Regions from separate parts of the Saliniradius amylolyticus genome, predicted to be linked through region 1. Evidence: predicted binding sites of a transcription regulator. Region 1 holds the regulator's gene; each other region holds the start of a gene.

Region 1 (2,201 bases):
GATTCCTCTGGCAATACTGCTGGTAGCCGTAGCCGTGATGGTATTTTTCTGGGCAGTAAAGAGCGGTCAGTTCGACGATCTGGAGCGTCACGGCTCGAGCATCCTATTTGACGAAGACGACACACCCTCTCAATCAAAGCGCAAACCGAACGACGATGGCCCCAGAGATTAGCCTGCTATCGGCGCTTCTTATCGGTTTAGCCGGCGGTATACACTGCATCGGTATGTGTGGCGGCGTGGTCGGTGCACTCAGTTACGCGATTCCCCGGGGCCGTTCCCACTGGCCCTACGTGCTTGGTTACAACGTCGGCCGGATTGCCAGCTACACCCTGGCAGGCACCTTAGCGGGCGCCTTAGGTAGCACCGCGGGCGCGCATCTTCCTCTGGGACCTTATATTCTTAATACCATAAGTGGTTTATTACTGTTGGCCATGGGTCTGTACTTGGGCAACTGGTGGCGAGGACTGACGTATTTAGAACGGCTGGGAGGCAGAGTCTGGCGGCACATTGCCCCGCTGTCTAAGTCTTTGTTGCCATTTCGCTCACCGCTGGCTGCCTTGCCCTATGGGTTAGTCTGGGGATGGCTTCCCTGTGGATTGGTATATTCCACCTTAAGTTGGTCGGTCGCTTCTGGTTCCGCTATTCAAGGCGCCCAAATTATGCTGCTTTTCGGACTCGGTACGCTACCGACACTCATTGCGCTGGGAACACTCGGTCAGCAACTTCGGCAATGGCTAGGATTTCGGTGGGTACGTTCGACCTTAGCCCTGATATTAGTAATTTTTTCTTTGTGGGTACTTTTAAAGCCCTGGCTAGATTCGATATAGTGTGGAAAGAATAATATCAAGGTATAAAATCCGGTATGTCCAAGTTTTCCAGCGGTACCATTCACTGTCAGAACTGTAGCTTCAGTCAACTCTGTTTGCCCTTCTCGTTAAGTGAAAACGAAATGGCCAAGCTGGATGATATTATTCAGCGTAAACGCCCATTCCAGAAAAACGACACCCTGTTTCAATCGGGTGACCCGCTGACTAACTTATACGCGGTGCGAACCGGGACCTTCAAAACCTATACTGTCACTCCCGATGGTGAAGAACAGATTATTGGCTTTCATCTTCCCGGCGATGTGGTGGGTTTTGATGCCATTCAAAATAGTGCCCACCGCAGTACGGCTATGGCGTTAGAGACCGCCATGGTTTGTGAAATCCCCTACTCCACGCTGGAGAACCTCAGTGGCGATCTACCGCGATTGCGCCAGCAGGTAATGCGCATGATGAGCCAGGAGATTTTCGCCGATCAGGAGATGTTCCTGTTACTGAATAAACGTACCGCCACTCAACGGTTGGCTTTCTTCCTGTCACAGCTGGGTCGACGCTATGGCGAACGAGGCTTTTCGGCAAAGGAATTCAGACTGACCATGACCCGTGCCGAGATTGGTAACTTCCTGGGGTTGACGGTAGAAACCATCAGTCGCCTGCTAACTCGCTTCCAGCAGGAAGGCTTGATCCAGGTGGATGGCAAGCTTATTACCTTGCTGGACCCACGGCGACTGGAACAGAGTGTTGAGAACGTGGCGGCGCTGAAAAACCCCAATACACAAGCGTCCTAGTGTTAAGGGGTTTTTTACCCCTTTAATCATCTTTTTTGATGCCGTAAGAGCCACTCAGCTGCATTTAGCGCAGTCAGTGCGGCTTGTCACCGTAAGATACAGAACGGTGTTCTGGCATTCGCGCTTGCTTGGTTGAAATCACTTTCCCGCTTACGGCGCCTCTGAATTTCTCCTCCGCCCTTGCCCGCAAAGAACACGCCCAATCACCATGGCGACGCCGTTCTTAAAGCTCTCAGGCTTGATCCACCGCAAATTCAGACTATTGGCGAAAACTCCCTTTTGAACATACACTTAATGCCAGTTGTTTAACTTGCTATTAGCTGAGTAAGGTATTTAAAGGATGCTGGATTTCAATAATATTTTGGTGGTGGTCGACCCGACTGTCGAGCAGCAAAAGGCACTAAACCGAGCGGTCGAGCTGGCCAAGAAAACCGGGGCGGACATCACCGCCTTTTTGACCATTTATGACTTTTCTTACGAGATGACCACCATGCTGTCGGTGGAAGAACGAGAAACCATGCGACAGGCAGTGGTAGATGATCGCACCGAGTGGTTGAGTGAACTCATTACCAGCCAGGTTCAGGACGACAGT
Region 2 (2,201 bases), 1.2 Mb from region 1:
CAGGGAACTATGCCTTGAGCGGCACGGTTAAAGGCGGCACGCAGTTTAGCATCGGGAATAATGGCAAATGAGGTACCAAGGCCGGCAATATTAAAGGTCTTGCTGGCCGCCATAAGCGTTACCGAACGCTCTGACAGGGCATCCAGCTTACCGGCCGGAATATGTGTTGCCTGCTCGTCCAAAACCAGATCGCAGTGCACTTCATCGGAGCAAAGCACCACATTGTTGCGTTCACAAATACTGGCGACTTGCTTGAGCTCGGACTCGGTCAGCACCGTTCCTACCGGGTTCATTGGGTTACACAGGATCAGCAGTTTGGCCTTGGGATCGGCGGCTTCCTTTTCCAGCTGCTCTAGATCGATCATCCACCGACCATCTTGCTCGACCGTGTTCACTTCCACCCGCTGCATTTGGTTAAACCCTGGCGCCGCCAACAAGGGCGGATAGTTAGGAGTCTGAACCAGAACCTTATCACCCGGCTCAGCATAGGCCTGACAAGCGACATTAAAAGCCGGGCACACACCAGGGTTCCAGACAATCCAATCCGGCTCAACCTGCCAGCCATGCTGTTTCTTCAGCCAACGTATAACGGCCTCTTTGCCGGGCTCATATTGGTTCGGCAAGGTATAACCGAGAAGACCATGGTCGACTCGCTCCCTCAGAGCCTGAAGTATCGGCTCCGCGCAACGAAACTCGGTATCCGCCACCCACATAGGCAACACATCCTGACCGCGATATTTTTCCCATTTAAAAGAATAATGGCGCGTGCGGTCGATTTCCTGGTCAAAGTGTTCTGTCATGGCGTACCTTTTTCGATTCAATGCCGATTAAAGGCCACACTATAGAGCGCTTTTCAGCCCGCGCACAACCTTGATCTGGAACAACTTATGACACAGCCGAATTTGACCAGCATCAAAGTCATTTTCCTGTTGTGAGTCAAACTATCACTATCCCAAAAAAGGAGAGTGACGATGAAAGAACGAGATAATGTTGGTGTATTAGACAGCGCTATTCGCTCCATGGTGGCTTGCGTCCTGTTAGCACTGGCCGTTGAGCAAATTTTTCCGACCGCGGTAAATCTGATTTTCGTCGCCGTTGGTGCCGCACTTTGGGTCAGTGTGTCGGTGGGTGTTTGCCCGCTGTACAAACTACTCGGGGTGGATACTTACCATAAGGTGGCGCATTAATTCTCTACCCCCTTAACAACAAAAAAAGCCGCAAAGCTCAGACTGGCCGTCAAGCCGCCCATAACAACCAGGGGCGTTCTTACATTACAGCGTCTGATACTGCGGCTTTTGTATTGCTCTATTGTAATTCAGTCAATTACAGTGCGTAGAGAAACAGCACGCAAAGCACCAGCCCGGTGACACCGAAAAAACCATATTCGACTTTGTTCTTCATCGCCGCCTGTCCCGACTCAGAGGGGCCTACACCCGCCATGATGATACTGGCCAAACCCAATGCAAACGCAACCAGCGCCACACCAAAGACGATAGCGTCAATCCAATTGCCCATAATTCACCTTAACCCACGTTCAACAAATCCAGAGCCGTATTATGCCCTAAACAAAATTAAAATCAGAGTGCGGTAGATCAAAAACCCAGCCTATTTACGGTGCATAACGCCACTGAAACTCAATTATGAAATTACTCCTCCGTAGGGCTCAAATTTGTTGTCATTTTGTGGCACTCTAGGATGAGTTAACCAACCACTTTAAGCTTATGAGCCAACAAGACGACAAGAAAGAACCTCAAATACGCTTAGACCAGGATGATCTGGACGTATTTCGCCGCCGTCCCAGCGGCTCACCACCGCCATCGGGCAATCTCGACAGCGATCAACCGTCCCCTTCCGGTGGCAGCTCAAAAGTTGCTATCATCAGCTTAATTTTGGTGCTCATCAGTCTCGGCTTTTCTGGCTGGCTGTATTCGATTAACCAGCAACAGCAACAGGCCTTGACGCAGACCCAGCAGCGACTGGACGAGTTACAGCAGCAGATCTCCGCCACCGACGAAGAGTTTGGTCAATCCGCCTATGCCATCCGTGATGAGCTTAAGCAGGTAAAAGACAAAACCGACACCTTATGGACAGAGATGGACAAACTCTGGGCCTCAGCATGGCGGCGCAACCAGTCGGAGATCAAAGAGCTTAATAGCAAGCTGATGCAGAGCTTGGCTAAGCTGGAAAAAGCCGACGATGGC
Region 3 (2,201 bases), 900 kb from region 1:
CTTAAACGCCTGAGCCAGAGTGAGCCATCAAACCCGGTAAGCTGGCTCAGCACCCATCCTGAGGTTGCCGAACGTATTGAGCGGCTAGCTGAACGCTAGCCGGACCCGGCCTAAGGAGGGGTAACGGGGTCAAGTCTTGCATTTTGCAACAGCTCGACTGATAAAAAGAGTCGTATCAAAATAAATCACAACACCGTCGCTTTAACCCTCCTCGCCGATAGCTGAAAGCCGCCGGGCCTGAGCAGCTTATTGACCACCGACAGGCGCGGGTCGGTATTGCCTTTTTCGATGTCCCGCAGAGTTTTATCCGACACCATCCTAAATTCTGTGTATGGCACGTTGTACCCTAGTTTAATGCTGGTCGCTTTCATGAAGTTTTCTATTGAATGAGCGTCTTCGGTGAGCACGTTTTTCGCTGCAACCCCATTGTTCCTCATCACGCCAGTTCGCATTATGAATATTTATCTTTAACAACCTAAGCATCGGGTCGAGGGCTTGTTACAGGCATTACGGCTACTGGAGTTTCTAAGCCAGGAAGCGATCCAGGCGATGATTGAACAGGAGCACCAGCGGGTGTTTGATGAGACGGTGTCAGAGCGTCGGGCTCGCAACCGCAAGCTGGCGGAGATCAAAGCGACTTCGCCGGATAAGTATTTCGACATTCCCGCAATTGAACGTAAGCCCTGACCGTTCAGTAATAATGAAGGCGGCACAACGCCAGGCTATGTGACCTGAATCATCAACTTCAGATCCCGGGAATAACACTCAGGGTTGGCCGCCATCATTGTTCATCCACCCGTTGATCCAGCACAAAGGTGCCAATCCGCCGCTCTGACTATACTTATCCCTGATGGTATGACTTATGTCTTTGCACATGGGATAAATAAATGGGTCGGGAGATAGACAGAGACACCTTCAGTCACGAGGATGAAGTGCAGTTCTGTAACAAGCTGGACGCCCAGCTTGGCGCATTGAAAGAGCGACTGGAGCGGCCTGGGTTTTCCTCCGGTCCGGCGAGTCTGGGCGCTGAAGTCGAGCTGTATATTATTGACAAGGATGGCTGTCCGGCTGCGCTGAATACCGAGCTGTTAGACGCCATGCAAAGCCCTCTGCTCACCGAAGAGCTGAACCGTTTTAATCTTGAGATTAACCTTTCGCCAGTGTCGGCTTCTGGCACACCGTTTACGACGATGCAGAAAGAGTTGGCTGCGGTCTTAACCCGATTAAAGGCCGATGCTGCAGCATTCGATGCCCGTATCGTCTCGATCGGGATTTTGCCCACCCTAAGCCGCAGTGATTTGAGCCGGGAGTACATGACCGATCTGCCGCGCTACCGGGCATTAACTAATAGCCTGACCGGAGACAAAACCGGCGCATTCAGCCTGGATATCAATGCTGCCGAATCGCTGAAGATGCAGTCCGATGAACTCACGCTGGAGGGAGCCAACACTTCTTTTCAGGTGCATCTGAAGGTGCCGGCGGGGCGGTTTGCCGATTACTACAATGCCGCCCAGCTGGTAACGCCTTTGGTGATGGCGGTTTCAGGCAATTCGCCCACATTTTTGGGCAAACGGCTGTGGCAAGAAACGCGTATCGCCTTGTTTAAACAATGCATTGATGACCGGGACACAAAAAATAGCAGTTGGCGGCAACCGGCCCGGGTGAGTTTTGGCCATGGCTGGGTGCATCACAGCGCCTGGGAGTTATTTGCCCAGAATGTGTCACTGTACCCGCCCCTGATCCCCTATGTTTTTCCGGATTCTGCAGCGTTCGCCGAGCTGTGTTTGCATCATGGTACGGTGTGGTCTTGGAACAGAGCGGTGTTCGACGCCTCCGCAGACGGGCACCTCAGAATCGAATTCCGTGCGCTGCCGTCTGGCCCGACTCTGACCGATATGATGGCGAACGCCGCCTTTCTGACCGGGCTGACGGTGGCCTACGCCGAAAAAATCCGCGGATTGCTGCCCGCCATTCCTTTCCGGTACGCCGAGTACAACTTTTATCGGGCGGCAAAAGACGGACTCTCTGCAAACATCCTGTGGCCCAGACTAAAACAACATGGAGTGAGTGAGTCGCCGGTGCGGAAGATTTTACCGGCTCAACTGAGTATCGCGGCCGAGGGGCTGCGCCAGCTTGGCGTAGACAGTGCCGAAACCGACGCCATGATCAGGGTTATTGAGCAGCGACTGGCCAGCGGCCAG

What was found. Region 1 encodes FNR, which switches genes on or off when oxygen is low (the NO sensors DNR and NnrR bind a similar motif). Its sites were predicted from a motif close to TTGATCTAGATCAA; they were not measured.
Region 2: the regulator FNR is predicted to act here: its motif matches at 871-884, upstream of HMF8227_RS01925 (YgaP family membrane protein).
Region 3: the regulator FNR is predicted to act here: its motif matches at 800-813, upstream of HMF8227_RS03250 (glutamate-cysteine ligase family protein).

The regions. Positions count from the first base shown of each region.
Region 1 is NZ_CP029347.1:1,571,272-1,573,472, forward strand. It holds gene ccoS (cbb3-type cytochrome oxidase assembly protein CcoS) at 1-172, shown strand, start outside; gene HMF8227_RS07375 (sulfite exporter TauE/SafE family protein) at 156-827, shown strand; gene fnr (fumarate/nitrate reduction transcriptional regulator Fnr) at 863-1,609, shown strand; gene uspE (universal stress protein UspE) at 1,950-2,201, shown strand, end outside.
Region 2 is NZ_CP029347.1:380,238-382,438, reverse strand. It holds gene HMF8227_RS01930 (MalY/PatB family protein) at 1-800, opposite strand, end outside; gene HMF8227_RS01925 (YgaP family membrane protein) at 972-1,187, shown strand; gene HMF8227_RS01920 (hypothetical protein) at 1,324-1,515, opposite strand; gene HMF8227_RS01915 (hypothetical protein) at 1,722-2,201, shown strand, end outside.
Region 3 is NZ_CP029347.1:670,355-672,555, forward strand. It holds gene HMF8227_RS03240 (M48 family metallopeptidase) at 1-99, shown strand, start outside; gene HMF8227_RS15225 (hypothetical protein) at 186-317, opposite strand; gene HMF8227_RS15015 (hypothetical protein) at 496-687, shown strand; gene HMF8227_RS03250 (glutamate-cysteine ligase family protein) at 888-2,201, shown strand, end outside.